DNA from 3 places in the Streptomyces durmitorensis genome. Region 2 is predicted to be linked to each of the others. Evidence: riboswitches for the same ligand, from Rfam matches in the RefSeq annotation. Region 2 holds a riboswitch; each other region holds the start of a gene.
What was found. A riboswitch is a leader RNA that binds a small molecule or an ion and turns the genes downstream of it on or off. The one in region 2 is predicted to bind cobalamin.
Positions count from the first base shown of each region.

Region 1: it holds a riboswitch for cobalamin, as region 2 does, so the genes downstream of both, M4V62_RS32190 (cobalamin biosynthesis protein) here and M4V62_RS05210 (CoA-acylating methylmalonate-semialdehyde dehydrogenase) in region 2, are expected to answer to the same signal.
Region 3: it holds a riboswitch for cobalamin, as region 2 does, so the genes downstream of both, cobN (cobaltochelatase subunit CobN) here and M4V62_RS05210 (CoA-acylating methylmalonate-semialdehyde dehydrogenase) in region 2, are expected to answer to the same signal.

Region 1 is NZ_CP097289.1:7,208,624-7,216,117, reverse strand. It holds gene M4V62_RS32215 (hypothetical protein) at 1-145, shown strand, start outside; gene M4V62_RS32210 (helix-turn-helix domain-containing protein) at 372-1,226, shown strand; gene M4V62_RS32205 (hypothetical protein) at 1,271-1,816, shown strand; gene M4V62_RS32200 (hypothetical protein) at 1,743-2,057, opposite strand; gene M4V62_RS32195 (DUF397 domain-containing protein) at 2,054-2,317, opposite strand; cobalamin riboswitch at 2,555-2,688, shown strand; gene M4V62_RS32190 (cobalamin biosynthesis protein) at 2,794-3,735, shown strand; gene M4V62_RS32185 (cobyric acid synthase) at 3,732-5,240, shown strand; gene M4V62_RS32180 (putative cobaltochelatase) at 5,292-7,358, shown strand; gene cobO (cob(I)yrinic acid a,c-diamide adenosyltransferase) at 7,358-7,494, shown strand, end outside.
Region 2 is NZ_CP097289.1:1,089,834-1,097,327, forward strand. It holds gene M4V62_RS05200 (enoyl-CoA hydratase/isomerase family protein) at 1-663, opposite strand, end outside; gene M4V62_RS05205 (acyl-CoA dehydrogenase family protein) at 660-1,808, opposite strand; gene M4V62_RS05210 (CoA-acylating methylmalonate-semialdehyde dehydrogenase) at 1,814-3,313, opposite strand; cobalamin riboswitch at 3,557-3,727, opposite strand; gene M4V62_RS05215 (short-chain fatty acyl-CoA regulator family protein) at 3,791-5,209, opposite strand; gene aceA (isocitrate lyase) at 5,591-6,880, shown strand; gene aceB (malate synthase A) at 7,004-7,494, shown strand, end outside.
Region 3 is NZ_CP097289.1:507,864-515,357, forward strand. It holds gene M4V62_RS02075 (DUF6131 family protein) at 38-193, opposite strand; gene M4V62_RS02080 (YceI family protein) at 493-1,152, shown strand; gene cobN (cobaltochelatase subunit CobN) at 1,262-4,858, opposite strand; cobalamin riboswitch at 4,928-5,079, opposite strand; gene cobG (precorrin-3B synthase) at 5,128-6,435, shown strand; gene M4V62_RS02095 (precorrin-8X methylmutase) at 6,508-7,134, shown strand; gene M4V62_RS02100 (precorrin-2 C(20)-methyltransferase) at 7,131-7,494, shown strand, end outside.

The DNA.
Region 1 (7,494 bases), 6.1 Mb from region 2:
CAAGCGTGAGGCGGCGGCGACATCCGGCGCCACCTCCTCCGCCTCCGCCGGCGGCCCTCCCGTGGCGGCACGCACGGGCGCGTACGTGTGCTTCGCACTCTGCGCGGCGGCTGTGGCGTACGGGATCTACCTGATCGTCGCCTGACGACGACCACGGCCTCACAAGAGCCGGGTGGGACGCACCTCATGGGTGCGTCCCACCCGGCTTTTACGTGTCCGCACACCCCCTCATTCACACGAACGAGGGCATGCGATGCGGCGAAGTGACATATGGCATACTGCTACTCAGCTGTCTGCTAGCGTCGGCTGCACATATGGCTCTCTGCCCTATGTCATTGAATCAGCAGCCATCACGACAGCGAGGAGCCACCATGTCGAGGGATGTCGACCCGAGCCTGAATCGCCGCAGGCTTCGCATCGCACTCCGCAAGGCCCGAGAGGCCACGGAGCAGTCACAGGGCCAAGCCGCCCAAGCCCTCGACTGGTCACTGTCCAAGATCATGAGGATCGAGCAGGGCACGGTCAGCCTCTCCGTGACCGATCTGCGCGCTCTCCTCCAGCAGTACGGCGTGACGGACCAGGAACTCGGCGCGGAGCTCGAAGCGGCCGCCCGCGGCTCCAAGGGGCCCAGCTGGTGGGCCAAGTACAACGACGTCATCGGACCGCAGTTCAGTCAGTACTTGGGGTACGAGAGCGCCGCCGCATCCTTTCGCACGTACAACCCGATCATCGTGCCCGGCCTTCTTCAGACGGACGAATACGCGATGGCTCTCCTCACCCCGCGTCTGGACGAGGGGCAGGCGCGGAAGATCGTGGAGCTGCGGACAGCGCGCCAGGAGCGCGCCCTGGAGGGTGAGAACCCGCCGTGGACGTTCTTCGTCGTCGACGAGGCCGCACTGCACCGGCAGGTCGGCGGACCACGCGTGCAGCGCGCCCAACTGCAGCGCCTCATCGACATCTCGGAGCGCCCGCACGTCTCCCTCCAGGTGCTGCCGTTCACGGCGGGCGCCCACTACTCCACCCTGAGCAGCTTCATCCTGCTCGGCTTCCTGGACGACGAGGACCTGCTCTACCTCGAAGCGCAGGGAAACCAGTCGATCCGTGACGACCACGAGCTGATCGTGCGTCACCAGGAGTGCTTCGAGTCTCTCCGCGAGACCGCGCACGACGGAGAGAAGGCCCTCGACCTGATCCGTCAGGTCAGGGACGGCATTGACAGCAGCTGACCTCTCGGGCCCAAGGAGTCCGTGAGGAGCGAGGAGGCCTCAACATGCCAGCCGCGTTGCGAGAGTGGTGGCACGGGGTCCTCACGGCCATCGGGCAGGCGCCGTGGCGAAGCGGTGGTTCGGGTGGTGCGCAAGGTGCCGGTGGGGCTTCCACCGGCTCGGCCTCCGATGCCACCGGCAGCGCCTCTCCCGGACAGACACCGGACGACGGCCCCACCTACAACCAGCTCGTCCGCGAGGCGATGGCCAACCAGGGCCGCACGGACCGGATGGACACGCTGGACCGCCATCGCACGGACGACAACCTCCGGATGTTCACGACCAGGATCGTCTACTGCACCGGCTGCATACTCGTTCTGGTGCTGACGCTCACCGGAGTGCTCGTCGTCCTGGGCACCGTCGGCATGACGGGCTTCTGGACGGTCGGCTCGGTGATCGCCGTCTTCTCGGCCCCCGTGATCGCGCTGAGCCGCCAGCTCACCCACCTGATCTCGCAGACAGGGGCGACGCCCACGCTCAGCGACGACCGCCGTGCCGTGGTTCCTGCCCAGCGTCCCGAGCCCAGGGCCGAGGCCGATGATCCTGCCTGAACTCGGCCGAACCCCACCAGAGCCCCATGGACACAGCGGCCGCCATGGCCGCGAAGGCCCAGACGGCAAGACGGGCGGCCGCGCCCTCGACCAGCAGCGAAGCCGCCGCACCGACCAGGGTGGCGGCCGCGCCGAGCAGCACGCACCCCGCCACGACCACGACGATCCCCGATGCCTTGCGCTTCCCCCCGTGCCCGCCTCTCACCAGGTGCCGCACCTCGGCGAGATGATGCTCGGTCATCCTGTCCCCCCTCCCTCTCCCCCGTCGCCGGCAAGAGCGTTCAGGAACGCCTGCCAGCGCTTGCCGGAGAAGACGACGCGTGGCCCCGACGGGTTCTGCGAATCACGGACGAGCACCGCCTCCCGCTCGAAGGCGACTTCGACGCAGTCTCCGGAGTACCCGCTGAAACTGCTCCTGCGCCACACCCGTCCCGACGACTTCTCCTTGGCCACGCCGACCTCCCCCTGCCCGAGAGCCGGCGCCGCTCGACGCGCGTCCATGTCGGCGTGCTCCGCCCACGCCGATGCACGATAGCGCCGTGATCTCGGAGGGCCGAGAGGTCCGCCGAGAACCACCACACCACGTAACGACCCGGACCGAATCACTCGTGGACCGCTCTCCGGTTGTCGCGTTCCAGTCTAGGAAAGTTCAATTTCCAGGCCTAGGGAAAAACCGGCCCCATGTGTGCCTCGGCACACTCTCCCGTCCCAGGTCAACGGCAAGTTGACGGGCGTTCGCGGGCGTGGTGGACTGCCGGAGCCATTACGGCGGCAGGAGAGGAAGCCGGTGCGAATCCGGCGCGGTCCCGCCACTGTCATCGAGGAGCGGGCTCCTCGGAAGCCAGGAACTCTCCCCGCCGGTCACGTCGAACCAGGGCGCGGACACCCTGAGTGAGGACATATCGCCATGCGCGGCCGCCCGTTGCCGGTTCCTGTGCCCCTGTCTGTTCCCCTCCACGTACCGGCCGGCTGAACCGGTGCGTGCCGATCGCGACTTCGCGTACGGCGCCGCCGCCGGCCTCCTCGGTGATCTGTTCCTCGGCGATCCTCGTCGCGGGCACCCGGTCGCCGCGTTCGGGCGGGCCGCCGGCGCCGTCGAGCGTGTGCTGTGGCGTGACCACCGCGGGTGGGGCGCCCTGCATGCCGTGGTGTGTGCCGGGGGTGCGGCCGGTGCCGCCGCCCTGGTCTCCTCTCTCGTACGTGACTCCCGCGCCGCATCCGTCGCGCTGACCGCGGCCAGCACCTGGGCCGTGGTCGGCGGGACCTCCCTCGGACGTGAGGCGCGGGCCATCGGCGGGGCGCTCGCCGCCGGGGACGTCGAGGTGGCACGGGAGCGGCTGCCGCATCTGTGCGGGCGCGATCCGCAGGCGCTGGACGCCGACGGCATCGCGCGTGCCGTGGTCGAGTCCGTCGCCGAGAACACCTCCGACGCGGTGGTGGGGGCCTTGGTGTGGGGGGCTCTGGGCGGGGTCCCCGGGCTTGTCGGCTTCCGGGCCGTGAACACGCTGGACGCCATGGTCGGGCACAAGTCCGCGAAGTACCGGCGCTACGGGTGGGCTTGTGCCCGCCTGGACGACGTACTGGGATGGCCGGGTGCCCGGCTCACCGCCGTCCTCGCGGCCGCGGCCGGGGACTCGCCGCGCGGTGCGCTGCGGGCCTGGCGTGACGATGCCGCCAAGCACCCGAGCCCCAACGCGGGGCCCGTCGAGGCCGCCTTCGCCGGGGCGTTGGGCGTGCGGCTCGGGGGGACTCTCTCGTACGCGGGGCGTGTCGAGCACCGGCCCGTCCTGAACGGGGAAGGGCGTCGCGTCGAAGTCGCCGACATCGAGCGGGCCGTGAAGCTGTCGCGGCGGGTGGGGCTGCTGACCCTGGGGGTCGCCGCGGCCGTGAGCACGATACGGAAAGGCAGGGCCTCATGAGTGGTGGACTGCTCGTCGCAGGGACCACGTCCGATGCGGGCAAGAGCGTCGTCACCGCCGGGATCTGCCGGTGGCTGGCCCGCAAGGGGGTCTCCGTCGCACCCTTCAAGGCACAGAACATGTCCCTCAACTCCTTCGTCACGCGCGAAGGTGCCGAGATCGGGCGCGCCCAGGCCATGCAGGCACAGGCCGCCCGGGTCGAGCCGAGCGCGCTGATGAACCCCGTACTGCTCAAGCCGGGCAGCGACCGCAGCAGCCAGGTCGTCCTGATGGGCAAGCCCGTGGGCGAGATGACCGCGCGGGGCTACCACGGCGGGCGGCAGGAAGCGCTGCTCTCCACCGTCGTGGGATGCCTGGAGGAACTTCGGGGCAGCTATGACGCCGTGATCTGCGAAGGCGCGGGCAGCCCCGCCGAGATCAATCTGCGGCGTACGGACATCGTGAACATGGGGATCGCGAGAGCCGCCCGCTTCCCCGTGGTCGTGGTGGGAGACATCGACCGCGGTGGCGTCTTCGCCTCCTTCTTCGGGACGACCGCGCTGCTCGGCGCCCAGGACCAGGAGCTGGTCGCCGGGTATCTCGTCAACAAGTTCCGGGGCGACGTCTCGCTGCTCGAACCCGGGCTCGACATGCTTCTCGAACTCACCGGACGGCGTACGTTCGGTGTGCTGCCGTTCCAGCACGGCCTCGGCATCGACGAGGAGGACGGCCTGCGGGTGTCCCTGCGGGGCGCCGTCAGGGAGTCCGTCGTCGCTCCCCCGGTCGGCGAGGACGTGCTGCGGGTCGCCGTCTGTGCCGTGCCGCTGATGTCGAACTTCACGGACGTGGACGCGCTGGCCGCCGAACCCGGCGTCGTCGTGCGGTTCGTGGACCGGGCCGACGAGCTCGTCGACGCCGATCTGGTGGTCGTGCCGGGGACGCGCGGGACGGTGCGCGCCCTTCAGTGGCTGCGCGAGCGCGGCCTCGCGGACGCCATCGCGCGGCGCGCCGCCGAGGGGCGTCCCGTGCTCGGGATCTGCGGTGGCTTCCAGGTGCTCGGCGAGCACATCGAGGACGACGTCGAGTCGCGGGCCGGAGCCGTGGACGGGCTCGGGCTGCTGCCCGTGCGCGTGCGCTTCGAGCGCGAGAAGACCCTCGCGCGGCCGGTCGGCGAGGCCCTCGGAGAACCCGTCGAGGGGTACGAGATCCACCACGGCGTCGCCCAAGTCCTGGGCGGAGAGCCCTTCTTGGACGGCTGCCGGGTCGGCGAGGTGTGGGGCACGCACTGGCACGGGTCGCTGGAGAGCGACGCGTTCCGGCGCCGCTTCCTCACCGAGGTCGCGCGGGCCGCCGGGCGCCGCTTCGTGCCCGCGCCCGACACCAGCTTCGGCGCGCTACGCGAGGAGCAGCTCGACCTGCTCGGTGACCTGATCGAGGAACACGCGGACACCGACGCCCTGTTCCGTCTGATCGAGACCGGCGCCCCGCCCGGCCTCCCCTTCATCCCACCGGGGGCACCCTCATGACCCTCCTGCCGCTGTCCCCTGCCCCGCCCCGCATCACGTAATGGAGGCCTTGTGAGTACCCCCTATCCGTTCACCGCTCTCGTCGGGCAGGACGACCTGCGGCTCGCCCTGCTGCTCAACGCCGTCTCGCCCGCCGTCGGCGGCGTGCTCGTGCGCGGGGAGAAGGGGACCGCCAAGTCCACCGCCGTGCGGGCCCTTTCCGCCCTTCTTCCGCAGGTGCCCGTCGTCGCCGGGTGCCGCTTCTCCTGCGATCCGGCCGCCCCCGACCCGGCCTGCCCGGACGGACCGCACGACGCGGGCGGGGCCGCCGTGCGCGACGCGCGGATGGTCGAGCTGCCCGTCGGCGCCTCCGAGGACCGTCTGGTCGGTGCGCTCGACATCGAGCGGGCGCTGTCCGAGGGCGTGAAGGCCTTCGAGCCCGGCCTGCTCGCCGACGCCCACCGCGGCATCCTCTACGTCGACGAAGTCAACCTGCTGCACGACCACTTGGTCGACCTGCTGCTCGACGCCGCCGCCATGGGCGCCTCGTACGTGGAGCGTGAGGGCGTGTCCGTGCGGCACGCCGCGCGGTTCCTGCTCGTGGGCACCATGAACCCCGAAGAGGGCGAACTGCGCCCGCAGTTGCTCGACCGGTTCGGGCTGACCGTCGAGGTCGCCGCGTCCCGCGAGACCGATCAGCGGGTCGAGGTCGTACGGCGGCGGCTCGCGTACGACGACGACGCCGAAGGCTTCGCCGCGCGGTGGCACGACGACGAGACCGCGCTGCGGGAGCGGATCGTCGCGGCGCGCGCGCTGCTCCCCCAAGTCCGGCTCGGTGACGGGGCGTTGCGGCAGATCGCCGCCACCTGCGCGGCCTTCGAGGTCGACGGGATGCGCGCGGACATCGTGATGGCGCGCACCGCGACGGCGCTCGCCGCCTGGGCGGGGCGCAGCGACGTGCTCGCCGAGGATGTGCGCCAGGCCGCTCTCCTCGCCCTTCCGCACCGGCGTCGGCGCAACCCCTTCGACGCTCCGGGGCTCGACGAGGACAAGCTCGACGACACGCTGGAGCAGGCCGGTGACGGCAGTGACACCGGGGGCGACGGGGACGACGACCCCGAGCCCGACGGCGACGGTCCCGGCGGGGGCGGGCAGCCGCCCCAGGGCGGCCCCGACGCCCCGGACACCCCTGACACGTCCGACGCCTCCGACGCGCCCGCCGACGACCGCCGGACCGGGCAGGACGACGACTCCTCCCCCGCCCAGGTCCCCGCGCAGGCCCCGGCCGGTGGCGGTGAGCAGCAGCCCGTGCAAGCCTCCGAGCCGTTCCGCACGAAGATGCTGACCGTGCCCGGCCTCGGCGAGGGTGCCGCGGGGCGGCGCTCCCGGGCGCGGACCGAGCACGGGCGGACCACCGGGGCCCGGCGGCCGCAAGGGGCGCTCACCAAGCTGCACCTGGCGGCGACCGTGCAGGCGGCCGCCCCGCACCAGCGGGCGCGCGGGCGCTCGGGGCGGGGGCTCGTCGTGCGGCGGGACGATCTGCGGCAGGCGACGCGCGAGGGGCGTGAGGGCAACCTCGTGCTCTTCGTCGTGGACGCCTCCGGGTCCATGGCCGCGCGGCAGCGGATGAGCGCCGTGAAGGGAGCAGTGCTCTCGCTGCTGCTCGACGCCTACCAGCGGCGGGACAAGGTCGGGCTCGTCACCTTCCGGGGGTCCGACGCCGAGGTGGCGCTGCCGCCCACCTCTTCCGTCGACGCGGCCGCCGCTCGCCTGGAGACGCTGCCCACGGGCGGGCGTACGCCGGTCGCCGCCGGGCTGCTCAAGGCGCACGACGTGCTGCGGGTCGAGCGGCTGCGGGACCCGGCGCGGCGTCCGCTGGTCGTGGTCGTCACGGACGGCCGGGCCACGGGAGGCGTGGAGCCGGTGGCCAGGGCGGGGCGTGCGGCGCGGCTCTTCGGGGCCGCGGGGATCGCTTCCGTGGTCGTCGACTGCGAGTCGGGGCACGTGCGGCTCGGGCTCGCGGGGCAGCTCGCGGGCGAGCTCGGCGGGACCGTCGTGACGCTGGACGAACTGCGGGCGGAGTCCATCGCCGGGCTCGTCAAGGACGTAACTGGAACTCGTATGAGGAGCGTGGCCTGATGCCTCAGGGACAGCCGAACGTGGTGCCGGACGACGGGCTGACCACGCGTCAGCGGCGCAACCGTCCGCTGGTGATGGTGCACACCGGGATCGGCAAGGGAAAGTCCACCGCCGCGTTCGGGATGGCGCTGCGGGC
Region 2 (7,494 bases):
GGCCAGCTCACCGTGCGGCACCTGGCGCACGTAAGGCCGGAGCGCGTCCCACACCGGTCGCGCGGCGAGGTCGTCGAGGAGCCGGGGCAGGTCCCCGCTGGGCACGAAATGGTCGGCGAGCCCGCAGAGCAAGGCGTCGCCCGCGCCGATCTGTGCGCCGGTGAGCGCCAGATGGGTGCCCAGTTCACCGGGCGCGAGGGCCAGCAGGTAGGTGCCGCCCACATCGGGCGCGAAGCCGATGCCGGTCTCCGGCATCGCGATGCGGGAGCGCTCGGTGACGATGCGGACGTCGCCGTGCGCGGAGACACCGACGCCGCCGCCCATCACGATCCCGTCCATCAGGGCGACGTACGGCTTGGGGTAGCGGGCGATGCGGGCGTTGAGCCGGTACTCGTCGCGCCAGAAGTCGGCGGATGCGGTCGTCCCGGCGCGCGCGTCCTCGTAGATGGAGCGGATGTCGCCGCCCGCGCACAGGCCGCGTCCGCCCGCGCCTTGGATGATCACGGTCTGTACGTCCGGGTCGTCCTCCCAGGCGGTGAGCGCCTCGTCGACGCGCCGCACCATGGCGTGAGTGAGGGCGTTGAGGGCCTGGGGCCGGTTGAGCGTGAGGTGGGCCGCGTGGCCCTCGGTACGGAGCAGGACGAAGTCCTCGGCCGCGGTCACCGCAGCGGCTCCGTCAGGCCTCGGGCCACGATGACGCGCATGATCTCGTTGGTTCCTTCCAGGATCTGGTGGACGCGGAGGTCGCGGACGATCTTCTCGATGCCGTACTCGTTCAAGTAGCCGTAGCCTCCGTGGAGTTGCAGGGCACGATCGGCGACGGAGTAGCCGGTGTCGGTGGCGAAGCGTTTGGCCATCGCGCACAGCTGCGGCGCCTGTGGGTCCCGGCGGTCCAGGGCCTGGGCGGCCTGGTGGACCAGGGCGCGGGCGGCGGCGAGTTCGGTCGCCATGTCGGCGAGGCGGAACTGCAGGCCCTGCGCGTCGAGGAGCCGGGCGCCGAAGGCCTCCCGGTCGGCGAGGTACGACAGGCTCTTGTTGAGGGCGCTGCGGGCGCCGCCCAGGGAGCAGGCGGCGATGCCGAGCCTGCCGCCGTTCAGGCCGCTCATGGCGATGCGGAAGCCGTCGCCCACAGGGCCGAGCAGCCGGTCGGCGGGCACCCGCACGCCGTCGAGGACGACCTGCCGGGTGGGCTGGGCGTTCCAGCCCATCTTCTTCTCGTTGGGGCCGAACGAGAGCCCGGGATCGTCTCGTTCGACGACGAACGCGGAGATCCCGCGGGGCCCTTCTGCGTCGGTGCGCGCCATGACGACGTACACCTGCGCGGCGCCCGCACCGGAGATGAACTGCTTGACCCCGCTCAGGACATAGTCGTCGCCGTCGCGCACGGCCCGGGTGCGCAGGGAACCGGCATCCGATCCGGCGCCCGGTTCGGTGAGGCAGTAGCTGCCGAGATCGTCCATGGAGCACAGGCGGGGCAGCCACCGTGCCCGTTGCTCCTGGTCGCCGTAGGTGTCGATCATCCAGGCGACCATGTTGTGGATGGAGAGGTAGCCCGCGATGGACGGGCAGCCGGAGGCGAGTGCCTCGAAGACGAGGACACCGTCGGCCCGGGTCAGACCGCTGCCGCCCGCGTCCTCCCGTACGTACACGCCGCCGAGCCCGAGCCCGGCCGCCTTGCGCAGTACGTCGAGGGGGAAGTGCTTGTCCTGGTCCCACTGCACGGCGCGGGGGGCCAGATGGTCCTCCGCGAAGTCGAGCGTGGTCTCGACGAGGGCCTGTTGGTCCTGGCTGAGCGAGGTGGTGGTCATGGCGCTCATCCCATGGTGGGCAGGGTGAAGCTCGCGCCTTCCCTGGCCCCCGAGGGCCAGCGCGAGGTGACGGTCTTGGTGCGGGTGTAGAAGCGGATGGCGTCCGGGCCGTGCTGGTTGAGGTCGCCGAAGCCGGAGCGCTTCCAGCCGCCGAAGGTGTGGTAGGCCACGGGGACCGGGATGGGGACGTTGACGCCGACCATTCCGGTGTCGACCCGGCGGGTGAAGTCGCGGGCGGTGTCGCCGTCCCTGGTGAAGATCGCGACCCCGTTTCCGTACGGGTGCTCGCTGGGCAGGCGCAGGGCCTGCTCGTAGTCGGCGGCCCGTACGACGCACAGGACGGGGCCGAAGATCTCCTCGCGGTAGATCCGCATCCGCGGGCTGACCCGGTCGAAGAGCGAGGCTCCGGCGAAGAAGCCGTTCTCGTGGTCCGCCAGGGTGAATTGCCGCCCGTCGACGACGAGTTCGGCTCCTTCGTTGACGCCGATGTCCACGTAGCGACGGACCCGGTCGCGTGCGTCCCTGCTCACCAGCGGGCCGAAGTCGGCTTCCGGATCGTCGCTGCGGCCGATGCGCAGCGTGCCGATGCGTTCCTTGAGTGCGGCGACCAGCCGGTCGGCGGTCTCCTCGCCGACGGGCACGGCCACCGAGATGGCCATGCAGCGCTCGCCCGCCGAGCCGTATCCGGCGCCGATGAGCGCGTCGACGGCCTGGTCGAGGTCGGCGTCCGGCATGACGATCATGTGGTTCTTGGCGCCGCCGAAGCACTGGGCACGCTTGCCGTGCGCGGCCGCGGTGGCGTAGATGTGCGCAGCGATCGGCGTGGAGCCGACGAAGCCGAGCGCGCCGACCCGGGGGTCCTCCAGGAGCGTGTCGACCGCCTCCTTGCCACCGTTGACGACGTTCAGGACGCCGGGCGGCAGACCGGCCTCCAGTAACAGTTCGGCGAGGCGCAGGGGCACGGACGGGTCGCGCTCGGACGGCTTCAGGATGAAGGCGTTGCCGCAGGCGAGCGCGGGCGCGGCCTTCCACAGCGGGATCATCGCGGGGAAGTTGAACGGGGTGATCCCGGCGACCACACCGATCGGGGAGCGCAGCGAGTGCACGTCGATCCCGGTGCCCGCGTTGTCGGTGAACTCGCCCTTGAGCAGATGAGGGATTCCCGCGGCGAACTCCACGACTTCCAGGCCGCGTTGGAGGTCGCCGTGCGCGTCGGCCACGGTCTTGCCGTGCTCGGCGGACAGCATCCGTGCCAGGGAGTCGCGTTCCGCTTCGACGAGCTGGAGGAAGCGCAGCAGGACACGGGCGCGACGCTGTGGGTTCCAACTGCCCCACTCCCGCTGGGCGGTGACCGCGTCGGCGATCGCCGTCTCGGTGTCGGCCCGCCCCGCGAGCGGTACGCGGGCCTGGACGGTGCCGGTGTTGGGGTCGTACACGTCGCCGAAGAGGCCCGACGTGCCGGCGGTGTGCTTGCCGCCGATGAAATGGGTGAGTTCACGGACCATGGGTGCCTGCTCTCGTCAGGTGAGATCCGGGGACGGCACGGCGAGCCGCCGGCGGGGCGCACGGGTGTGTGCGCTGCCGGTGCGAGCCGTGGGACAGCGGACGTCGGGACCGTCAGGCGTGGATCGGGACCGCCTGGGGTCGCGAAGTCCTATGAGCGCGTGCTGAGTTGCGTGCGCTCCGCCGGATCACCAGGGTCGTGGGTACGGACCGGTGCCATGCGTGTCTGCTCCATCCTCGTGGACAACACGGAACATTCCGCGGCCGGTATCCTGACTCCCGGATCTGCGCGCGCCGCCCGCCTTCCCGGCAGACCTCGCCAGTGGCGTGTGGATGACAGCACACTCCCCGGTCACAGTGGCGGGACCGTGCCGGATTCACACCGACTTCCCTGCACCGCGGACCTTGTGCCACGAACATATAGTTGGACGTCCTAGTAAGTCCACCCCCCTCGGCCCGCCCCTCAGTCGGCCCGCCCCTCAGTCGGCGCGCGCCTCCTCCCCGGCCACGGGGTAGGGCACGAAGGTGCTGCTGTTCTCGTCGATCGCGAGGCGCCGGTCCAGCGGGGGAACCGCCCGCTGGGGGCAGTCGGTGCGTTCGCACAGGCGGCAGCCCATGCCGATGGGCACGGCGGACGAGGCGCTGTCGAGGTCGAGGCCGTCCGAGTAGACGAGCCGTGCGGCGTGGCGGATCTCGCAGCCGAGGCCGATGGCGAACGTCTTGCCGGGCTCGCCCCAGCCGCCGCGGTGCCGGGTGACCGCACGGGCGGTCCACAGGAAACGCTGGCCGTCCGGCATGGACGCGACCTGGACATGGATGCGGCCGGGCGCGGCGAACGCCTCGTACACGTTCCACAGCGGGCAGGTGCCGCCCGCGCGGGAGAAGTGGAACGCGGTGGCGGACTGCCGCTTCGACATGTTGCCCGCCCGGTCGACCCGGACGAAGGAGAAGGGCACGCCGCGCAGCCGGGAGCGCTGCAGGGTGCTGAGCCGGTGGCAGATCGTCTCGTAGCCCAGGCCGAAATGGTCGGTGAGCCGCTCGATGTCGTAGCGGAACTCCTCCGCGGCCGCGTGGAAGCGGCGGTAGGGCAGGATCAGCGCGGCCGCGAAGTAGTTGGCGATCCCGATGCGGGCCAGCGGCCAGGCCGCGGCCTCCTGACCGAAGTCCTCCGACGCGAGGGCGGAGACCTCGTCCGCGTACTCCAGGAGCGCGAGCTGGGTGGCCATCCGGAACGCCTGCTGGCCGGGGCGCAGCCGGTTGGAGAGGTGCAGGACCCGGGCCGTCGGGTCGTAGTGGTGCAGGAGTCGGTCGGCGTCCGCGGCCAGGCGCACCCCGTGGCGCTCGGCGAGGCGCGCGGACAGGGCGCGTACGACCTCACCGGGACGTACACCGATCTCGGCTGCGAACTGTTCGGCGGCGAGATCGATGTCGTGCAGGTAGTTCTGGCGCCGGTAGAAGAACTCGCGGATCTCCTCGTGCGCGGAACGGGGCTGCGCCACCGCTGCCGGACCGCGCCCCTCCGCGGCCTCGGAGAGCTGTTCGGTGAGGTGCTGGTTCCGGCGGCCGAGGTCCACCAGGACCGTCGCCACTGCGGGCATGCGCGATGCCAGGTCCGAGAGGTCGGAGGCGGACACCCGGCCCGCCGAGACCTCGCCGGTCAGGGCGTCCCGCAGGTCGGCCACCAGACGGCTGGTGTCGCGCGCGGAGAAGAAGCCCGGGTCGACGCCGAACGCCTCCGTGAGCCGCAGCAGCACGGGCACGGTCAGCGGCCGGGAGTCGTGTTCCATCTGGTTCAGATAGCTCGGCGAGATGGCCAGGGCACGGGCCAGGTCGGCCTGGCTCATGCGGCGCTCCTCCCGCAGCCGTCGCAGCCGCGTTCCCGCGTACGTCTTGCTCACCCGTGGCTCCTGCCCGTCCGGTCACGATCGTCGGCACTGCCCGTGATGGTAGCCACGCGGACGAGAACTGCGGGCTTAACAAGATTGGCAAAACGGCGAAGGAAGATGCGCAGAACTTGGCATCTTTCCCCGCTTGTTGGCACTGAGTGCCGATGCCAGAGTCGTACCGCGGCCCGCCGGACTCCGTCGGGCGGATCGGAAACGGGGCACGACTCAATGCCCTGACGTCGGTGATCCCGACCCTTCCGCCCGGCTCGGCGGCATTGCTCGGATCGCTCACCACGGAGCTGGCGGGCCGCACTCTCAATACGTCCGGCACTCTGTGCCATTGATTCGCACAGTTCACGATTTCCTTAGTTCACGAGTTCCCAGGAGACGGTCATGGCACAGGCAGGGACGACGACGGCAACGGCCCAGGAGCTTGCTCAGCGGTGGGCTACCGACGCCCGCTGGAACGGGATCGAGCGCACCTACACCGCCGACGACGTGGTCAGGCTCTCCGGCAGCGTCCGCGAGGAGCACACCCTCGCCCGGCGCGGCGCCGAGCGGCTGTGGCGGCAGCTGCACGAGCAGGACTACATCCACGCGCTCGGCGCCCTGACCGGCGGCCAGGCGGTCCAGCAGGTCAAGGCCGGCCTTCAGGCGATCTACCTGTCCGGCTGGCAGGTGGCCGCCGACGCCAACCAGGCCGGGCACACCTACCCCGACCAGTCGCTCTACCCGGCCAACTCGGTGCCGCAGGTGATCCGTCGGATCAACAACGCGCTGCTGCGCGCCGACCAGATCGCCACCGCCGAGGGCGGCGAGGACACCACCGACTGGCTCGCGCCGATCGTCGCCGACGCCGAGGCGGGCTTCGGCGGACCGCTCAACGCCTTCGAGCTGACCAAGGCGATGATCGCCGCGGGCGCCGCCGGTATCCACTACGAGGACCAGCTGGCCTCCGAGAAGAAGTGCGGCCACCTGGGCGGAAAGGTCCTCGTGCCCACCGGCCAGCACATCCGCACCCTCAACGCCGCCCGCCTGGCCGCCGACATCGCCGATGTGCCGACGCTGATCGTGGCCCGCACCGACGCCCTCGCGGCGAACCTGCTGACCAGCGATGTCGACGAGCGCGACGCGCGGTTCGTCACGGGCGAGCGCACCGCCGAGGGCTTCTACCGGGTGCAGAACGGCATGGCGCCCGTCATCGCCCGCGGCCTCGCCTACGCCCCGTACGCGGACCTCATCTGGGTCGAGACCGGCACCCCTGACCTCGCGCAGGCCCGTGAGTTCGCCGAGGCCATCCACGCCGAGCACCCCGACCAGATGCTCGCCTACAACTGCTCGCCCTCGTTCAACTGGCGTGCCGCCCTGGACGACGACCAGATCGCCAAGTTCCAGCGCGAGCTGGGCGCCATGGGCTACCGCTTCCAGTTCATCACCCTGGCCGGCTTCCACTCCCTCAACCACGGCATGTTCGACCTGGCCCGCGGCTACGCCGAGCACGGCATGACCGCCTATGTCGACCTCCAGGAGCGCGAGTTCGCCGCGCAGGCGCAGGGCTTCACCGCCGTCAGGCACCAGCGCGAGGTCGGCACCGGCTACTTCGACCAGGTGTCCACCGCCGTCAACCCCGCCTCCTCGACGACGGCGCTGTCCGGTTCCACCGAGGAAGAGCAGTTCCACTAGACGCTTCACTGGATCACCGCCATCTCATCCGCGGGCCGGTGGGGGCTTGGCGCGCAGCTCCCCGCGCCCCTTACGGGGCCTCCACCGTCCCGTAGATCCGTACCCCCCTGTTGAGGAGACCGCATGCCCCTCTCCGCTCCGACCCGCCGTGCCCGGGTCCTCGGCTCACCGGCCGACCGGCACGACGAGATCCTCACCCCCGAGGCCCTGGAGTTCGTCGGCCGACTCGTCGACGCCTTCGCCGAACGCCGCCTGGAGATCCTCAAGGAGCGCATGCGGGTGGCGGCCCGCCTCGCTTCCGGCTCCCCGCTCGACTTCTCCATCGCCACTGCCCGCATACGGGCGGACGACTCCTGGCAGGTGGCGCCCCCCGCGCCCGGCCTGACCGACCGCCGCGTGGAGATCACGGGACCGCCGGAGCGCGGCATGGCGGTCAACGCCCTCAACTCCGGTGCGCAGGTGTGGATGGCGGACTTCGAGGACGCCACCTCGCCCACCTGGGACAACATCGTCGGCGGTCACCTGAACCTGCTCGACGCCATCGAGCGCAGGATCGACTTCAGCACACCGGAGGGCAAGCGTTACCGGCTCGGCGAGCAGGTCGCGACCATCGT
Region 3 (7,494 bases), 580 kb from region 2:
CGCACGCGCGGATTTCGTTTCCGCCGCCGTGAAACGCCTACCAATAGTGCTTTCGCCCGCCCACCGCGTGGCCGACGGAACCAAGAATCCAGAAGACCGCACCGATGACGACGAGGATGACGCCGATGGTCCACAGGATGGAGATTCCGGCCACGAGGCCGATGACGAGAAGGATGACTCCGAGTGCGATCATTGCGCCCTCCGAACCTCAGAATTATTTCAAGTATGCGCCTTTAAATGCTGATTGCGGCCCCAGGGACGGACCTCATCGCGACGGCCGCCTCATTTCCGCCGACGCGTGCGTGCACCGCAGACACAATTGTCACCGTGCGTGACGCGGAGCCACCCAACCGTGCATCCACATCCGTGCCGATCTTGTGCATCTTTGCAGTCAGCAGCATGGAACCCGGACGAGACCTCCCATCTTGCTGAGCGGCACCTGTCGACTGCGTGATAACACGGAGTGATCAAATCCAAGGAGACGACGACATCATGGGTATCTTCAGCCGTCGCCAGACCGCGACCCTCGAACCGACGCCGTCCGCCGGCACCGGTTCGCCCTTCTCCGGGGCCGCGGCCGCCGGTGCCGCGCTCGACCCCGCGCTCCGCGCGCTGACCGGGCAGTGGACCATCGACCGCCCGCACAGTCGCATCGGGTTCTCCGTGCGGCACGCGATGGTCACGACGGTGCGAGGTGCCTTCGCTGACTACGACAGCACGCTGTACTTCGACGGCGACCGGCCCTCCGAGTCGCGGGCCGAGATCGTCATCCGGATCGCCAGCGTCGACACGGGTGTGGAACAGCGGGACGCGCACCTCATAGGCGCCGACTTCTTCGACGCGCGCCGCCACCCGGAGATGTCGTTCCGCAGCACCTCCACGGTCCACGAGGGCGGGGAGACCTTCCGCATGGCGGGCGACCTGACCATCCGCGGCGTGACGCGCCCCGTCGAGCTGCAGCTCGACTATCTCGGTTCGGTCGTGGACCCCTTCGGCTTCGAGAGAGCCGGCTTCGACGGCACCACCACCATCGACCGCACGGACTGGGGCCTGGTCTACAACCAGCGCCTGGAGACGGGCGGCGCCATGGTCAGCGAGAAGGTCCGGCTTCAGTTCGACATCTCCGCGATCAGGGCCACGCCCATGGCGTAGCGCCCCGGCCGTCGTGCTCGGCGACGGCCCGCACACCACGAAGGGGAGGGCCCCGTCCCGGTGCCGGGATGGGGCCCTCCCTCTCGTCCGTCGGCCGCGAGGCCGCCGCTCAGTCCTCGCCCTCCAGGTTGCCTTCCGTCTCCAGGTACGCCTGGCGCAGGGCCTCAAGGACCGCGGGGTCGGGCTTGGCCCACATGCCGCGGGACTCGGCTTCCAGGAGTCGCTCGGCGATGCCGTGCAGGGCCCAGGGGTTGGCCTGCTGGAGGAATTCACGGTTGGTCGGGTCGAGGACGTACGTCTCGGTGAGCTTGTCGTACATCCAGTCGGCGACCACGCCCGTCGTGGCGTCGTACCCGAAGAGGTAGTCGACCGTGGCGGCGAGCTCGAAGGCACCCTTGTAACCGTGGCGGCGCATCGCCTCGATCCACTTCGGATTCACCACGCGGGCGCGGAAGACGCGGGAGGTCTCCTCGACCAGGGTGCGGGTGCGCACCGTCTCGGGGCGCGTGGAGTCGCCGATGTACGCCTCCGGGGCGCGGCCCTTCAGCGCGCGGACCGTGGCCACCATGCCGCCGTGGTACTGGAAGTAGTCGTCCGAGTCGGCGATGTCGTGTTCACGGGTGTCGGTGTTCTTCGCCGCGACCTCGATGCGCTTGTACGCGCTCTCCATCTCCTCGCGCGCCGGACGCCCGTCGAGTTCGCGGCCGTAGGCGTAGCCGCCCCACACCGTGTAGACCTCGGCGAGGTCGGCGTCGGTGCGCCAGTCGCGGGAGTCGATGAGCTGGAGCAGACCCGCGCCGTAGGTGCCGGGGCGGGAGCCGAAGATGCGGGTGGTGGCGCGGCGTTCGTCGCCGTGGACCGCCAAGTCCGCCTGGGCGTGGGCCCGGACGAAGTTCGCGTCGTCGGGCTCCTCCAGCGAGGCGGCCAGGCGCACCGCGTCGTCCAGGAGGCCGATGGTGTGCGGGAAGGCGTCGCGGAAGAAACCGCTGATGCGCAGGGTGACGTCGATGCGCGGGCGCCCGAGCTCCTCGGCGGGGATCGCCTCCAGGCCCGTCACGCGGCGCGACGCGTCGTCCCAGACCGGGCGGACGCCAAGAAGGGCGAGAGCTTCGGCGACGTCGTCACCGGCGGTGCGCATGGCGCTCGTACCCCACAGGGAAAGGCCCACCGAGGTCGGCCAGTCGCCGTTGTCGGTGCGGTAGCGCTCAAGGAGCGAGTCGGCCAGGGCCTGGCCGGTCTCCCAGGCGAGACGCGAGGGCACCGCCTTGGGGTCGACGGAGTAGAAGTTGCGGCCGGTCGGCAGGACGTTGACCAGGCCGCGCAGCGGGGAGCCCGAGGGTCCGGCGGGGACGAAGCCGCCCTTCAACGCGTGGACGGCGTGGTCGAGTTCGTCGGTCGTGGCGGCCAGCCGCGGTACGACCTCGCGGGCGGCGAAGGCGAGAATGTCGGCGACGGACTGCGGGTGCCCCTGGGCCACCGTCGCGACGGCCTCCGGGGCCCAGTCGGCGTCGTCCATCGCCTGGACCAGGGCGCGGGCCTTCTCCTCGACCTCGTCGGCGGCGGTGCGGGTGGCCGCGGACTCGTCGAGACCCAACGCCTCGCGCAGGCCGGGAAGCGAGGCCGTGCCGCCCCAGATCTGGCGGGCGCGCAGGATCGCGAGGACGAGGTTGACGCGGTCGGCGCCGGCCGGGGCGCCGCCCAGGACGTGCAGGCCGTCGCGGATCTGGACGTCCTTGATCTCACAGAGCCAGCCGTCGAGATGCATGATGAACTCGTCGAAGCCCTCGTCCTTGGGGCGGTCCTCCAGCCCCAGGTCGTGGTCGAGCTTGGCGGCCTGGATGAGGGTCCAGATCTGCGCACGGATCGCGGGCAGCTTCGCCGGGTCCATCGAGGCGATCTGGGCGTGCTCGTCCAGGAGTTGCTCGAGGCGGGCGATGTCGCCGTAGCTGTCGGCGCGGGCCATCGGCGGTACGAGATGGTCCACGAGGGTGGCGTGGACGCGCCGCTTGGCCTGCGTCCCCTCCCCCGGGTCGTTGACCAGGAACGGGTAGATCAGGGGCAGATCGCCCAGGGCCGCGTCGGGGCCGCAGGCGGCGGAAAGGCCCGCGTTCTTGCCGGGCAGCCACTCCAGGTTGCCGTGCTTGCCCAGGTGGATCATCGCGTCGGCGCCGAAGCCGTTGTCGGCGGCGGACGCGGCGATCCAGCGGTAGGCGGCCAAGTAGTGGTGCGAGGGCGGCAGATCGGGATCGTGGTAGATCGCGATCGGGTTCTCGCCGAAACCGCGCGGCGGCTGGATGAGGATGAGCAGATTGCCGCGGCGCAGGGCCGCGAGGACGATGTCGCCCTCCGGGTTGCTCGACCGGTCCACGAACATCTCGCCGGGGGCCGGGCCCCAGTGCTGCTCCACGGACTCGCGCAGCTCGGCGGGGAGCGTGGCGTACCAGCGGCGGTAGTCGGCCGCGGGGATGCGGACGGGGTTGCGGGCCAGCTGCTCCTCGGTGAGCCATTCCTGGTCGTGGCCGCCCGCCTCGATGAGGGCGTAGATCAGCTCGTCGCCGTCGCCGGAGGCAAGGCCCGGGACCTCCTCCGTACCGAAGTCGTAGCCCTCTTCGCGCAGTCGGCGCAGCAGGGCGACGGCGCTGGCGGGGGTGTCGAGGCCGACCGCGTTGCCGATCCGCGAGTGCTTGGTCGGGTAGGCGGAAAGGACGAGCGCGATGCGCTTGTCGGCGGCCGGGATGTGGCGAAGCCGTGCGTGCCGCACGGCGATGCCGGCCACGCGGGCCGCGCGCTCGGCGTCGGCGACGTACGCGGGCAGACCGTCCTCGTCGATCTCCTTGAAGGAGAACGGCACCGTGATCAGACGGCCGTCGAACTCGGGGACCGCGATCTGGCTTGCGGCGTCCAGCGGCGACACGCCCTCGTCGTTGCCCTCCCAGTCGGTGCGTGAGCTGGTGAGGCACAGCGCCTGGAGGATGGGTACGTCGAGTCCGCTGAGTGCGCCTGCGTCCCAGGACTCGTCGTCGCCGCCCGCCGACGCCTCGGCGGGGCGCGTGCCGCCCGCGGCGAGGACCGTGGTCACGATCGCGTCGGCGGCGCGCAGTTCATCGATGAGTTCGGGCTCGGGAGTACGCAGCGAGGCGACGTACAGCGGCAGCGGGCGCGCTCCGGCGTCCTCGACCGCGCGGCACAGGCTCTCGATGAAGGCGGTGTTGCCGCTCATGTGGTGGGCGCGGTAGTAGAGCACCGCGACGGTCGGTCCCTCGACCTGACGGGCGGTGCGCTCCAGCGGGCCCCACGAGGGCGCGGGGGCGGGCGGCTCGAAGCCGTGGCCGGTGAGCAGGACGGTGTCGGAGAGGAACCTGGCCAGCTGCTCCAGGTTGTCGGGGCCGCCGTGGGCCAGGTAGGCGTGGGCTTCGGCGGCGATGCCGATGGGCACGGTCGATGCGGCCATCAGCTGGGCGTCGGGGGCCTGTTCGCCGGTGAGGACGACCACGGGGCGTCCGGTCGCCACGACTTGGTCGAGGCCCTCCTGCCAGGCGCGTACGCCGCCGAGGAGGCGTACGACGACCAGGTCGGCGCCGTCCAGGAGCTGCGGAAGGTCCTCGAGCGGGAGCCGGGAGGGGTTCGCGAAGCGGTAGTCGACCGGGCCGGCGGCGGCGCGGGCGCTGAGCAGGTCGGTGTCGGACGTCGACAGGAGCAGGATCATGCGGCGTCGGGCCTTCCTCGGGGTGTCCACGCCCCGGGTGGTGTCGATGGCGTCTCCCCTGCTCGAGCGGACGAGAGCTCGGGGAAGGGAGTTCCTGACTCACCCGGCATGCGCACCGGGCTCACAGTGGCGGGACCGCGCCGGAATCGCACCGGGCTTCCTCCCCTTGTCGCCGTCTGTGGCGACGACGGGCCGGCTGACCCGTCGCTAGGAATACTAAGGGCCGATCAACTACCGGGGGGCAGGCGGACCTGCTGCGATGGGTCGGTATGCTCGCCGCCATGCCCCCATCGGTCCCCTCGCCCCCGCTCTCGGGAGACGAGTCTGCCCGCGGCCGCGGTGACGCCTGCCCCGGGACGCTGCGCCTGCACCGGGCGGACGACGGGGCGCTGGCCCGCGTCCGCATCCCTGGCGGCGTACTCAGCGCGGGGCAGGCCGATGTGCTGCGGGACGCGGCGGAGCGGCTGGGAGATGGGGAGTTGCATCTCACATCGCGCGGCAATGTGCAGGTGCGCGGGCTGCCCGCGCACTGCGGCGGTGAACTGGCTTACCTGCTGGGCGAATCGGGGCTTTTGCCCTCCGAACGCCATGAGCGGGTGCGTAATGTGGTGGCCTCCCCGCTCGCGGGACTCGACGGCCGGGGCGAGGCGGACATCCGCCCGTGGCTCTCCGCCCTGGACGAGCTGGTGTGCGCCAGTGACCGGGCCGCCGCTCTGTCCGGCCGGTTCCTGTTCGCCCTGGACGACGGCCGCGGCGACGTGGGGGCGCTCGGCGGGGACGTGACCCTGACGGCGCGGGACGCGGACGAGGCGCTGCTGCGGATCGGACCGTCGCACGACGCCGTCCTCATGACGGCGGCGCAGGCACCGCGGGCCGCGCTCATCGCGGCCGAGACGTTCCTGGAGCAGGCGCCCGACGCCGGTGCGTGGCGGGTCACCGATCTGCCCGGCGGCATCGGCCCCCTCCTCGACGCGGTCCTGCACCGCCTGCGCCAGGCCGGACTCCAAGTCACTCGCACCACCGCGCCCCTCCCCCAGGATCCGGGCGGACCCGCCCTCGGCGTCGTGTCCGGCCCGCACCGCACGGCCGCACTCTCCCTCGGCCTGCCCCTGGGAAGCGTCAGCGCGCCCCAGTGGCAGACGCTGGCGGACACCGCCCGCCACCATGGCAGCGGCGAGCTGCGGCTGACCCCCTGGCGCGGAGTCATCCTGCCCGGAGTCGAGCGGACAGCGGCCGCGCAACTCCTGGAGGAACTGGGGGCCGCCGGTCTCATCACCGGACCCGACTCGCCCTGGACCGGAGTGGGGGCCTGCATCGGCAGGCCCGGCTGCGCCAAAGCTCTGGACGACGTACGCGCCACGGCGAAAGCCGCGTCGGGTCCCGGAGGGGCGCTGCCCGTGTACTGGTCCGGGTGCGAACGCCGGTGCGGACATCCGCACGGGGAGTGGATCGACGTCGTCGCCACTCCCGACGGACATCAGATCTCCCGCGTACGCGGCGAGAAACGGGACACGCCGGCGACCGTCCCCGGCAGCCCGGGCGCGCTCGCCGCCGCCGTGGCCGCGGCCCGCGGCTGAACCACACATGAACACATGATCAACCCCGCAACACCCGACTGTTCCCTGCCCTATCAAGAGAGCGAACGCACTGTGCACCAGTACGAGAAGGACGGACCGGCGATCTACCGCCAGTCCTTCGCCACGATCCGCGCGGAGGCGGATCTGTCGGGCCTGCCCGCCGACGTGAGCCAGGTCGCGGTCCGCATGATCCACGCCTGCGGCATGGTCGACCTCGTACGCGACCTCGCTTTCACCCCGGACGTGGTGGCCAGGGCCCGCGAGGCCCTGCGTGCGGGCGCCCCCATCCTGTGCGACGTGGCGATGGTCGCAAGCGGCGTCACCCGCAAGCGGCTGCCCGCCGACAACGACGTGGTGTGCACCCTGTCCGACCCGGCGGTGCCCGATCTGGCGGCCAAGCTCGGCACCACGCGCAGCGCCGCCGCCCTGGAGCTGTGGCGCGACCGGATGGAAGGCTCGGTCATAGCCGTCGGCAACGCGCCCACCGCCCTGTTCCGCCTGCTCGAAATGATCGAGGAGGGCGCGCCGCGCCCCGCCGCCGTCATCGGTGTGCCCGTCGGCTTCGTCGGCGCGATGGAGTCCAAGGACGCCCTGGCCGCGCACCCGTCCGGCCTGGACCACATGATCGTGCGGGGCCGACGGGGCGGAAGCGCCATCGCGGCGGCCGCACTCAACGCGATCGCCAGCGAGGAAGAATGAGCGTGAGCGAGCAGAACACAGGCCGGCTGTACGGCGTCGGGCTCGGCCCCGGCGATCCTTCCCTCATGACCCTGCGGGCGGTCGAAGTCATCGCGGAGGCCGATGTCGTCGCCTATCACAGCGCCCGGCACGGACGGTCCATCGCGCGGTCCATCGCGGCCGAGCACCTGCGGGCCGACCACATCGAGGAAGCGCTGGTCTACCCCCTCACGACGGAGACCACCGACCACCCCGGCGGCTACCGGGGCGCGATGGAGGGCTTCTACACCGAGGCCGCGGCCCGCCTCGCGGTGCACCTCGACGCCGGCCGCACGGTCGCCGTCCTCGCCGAGGGCGACCCGCTCTTCTACGGCTCGTACA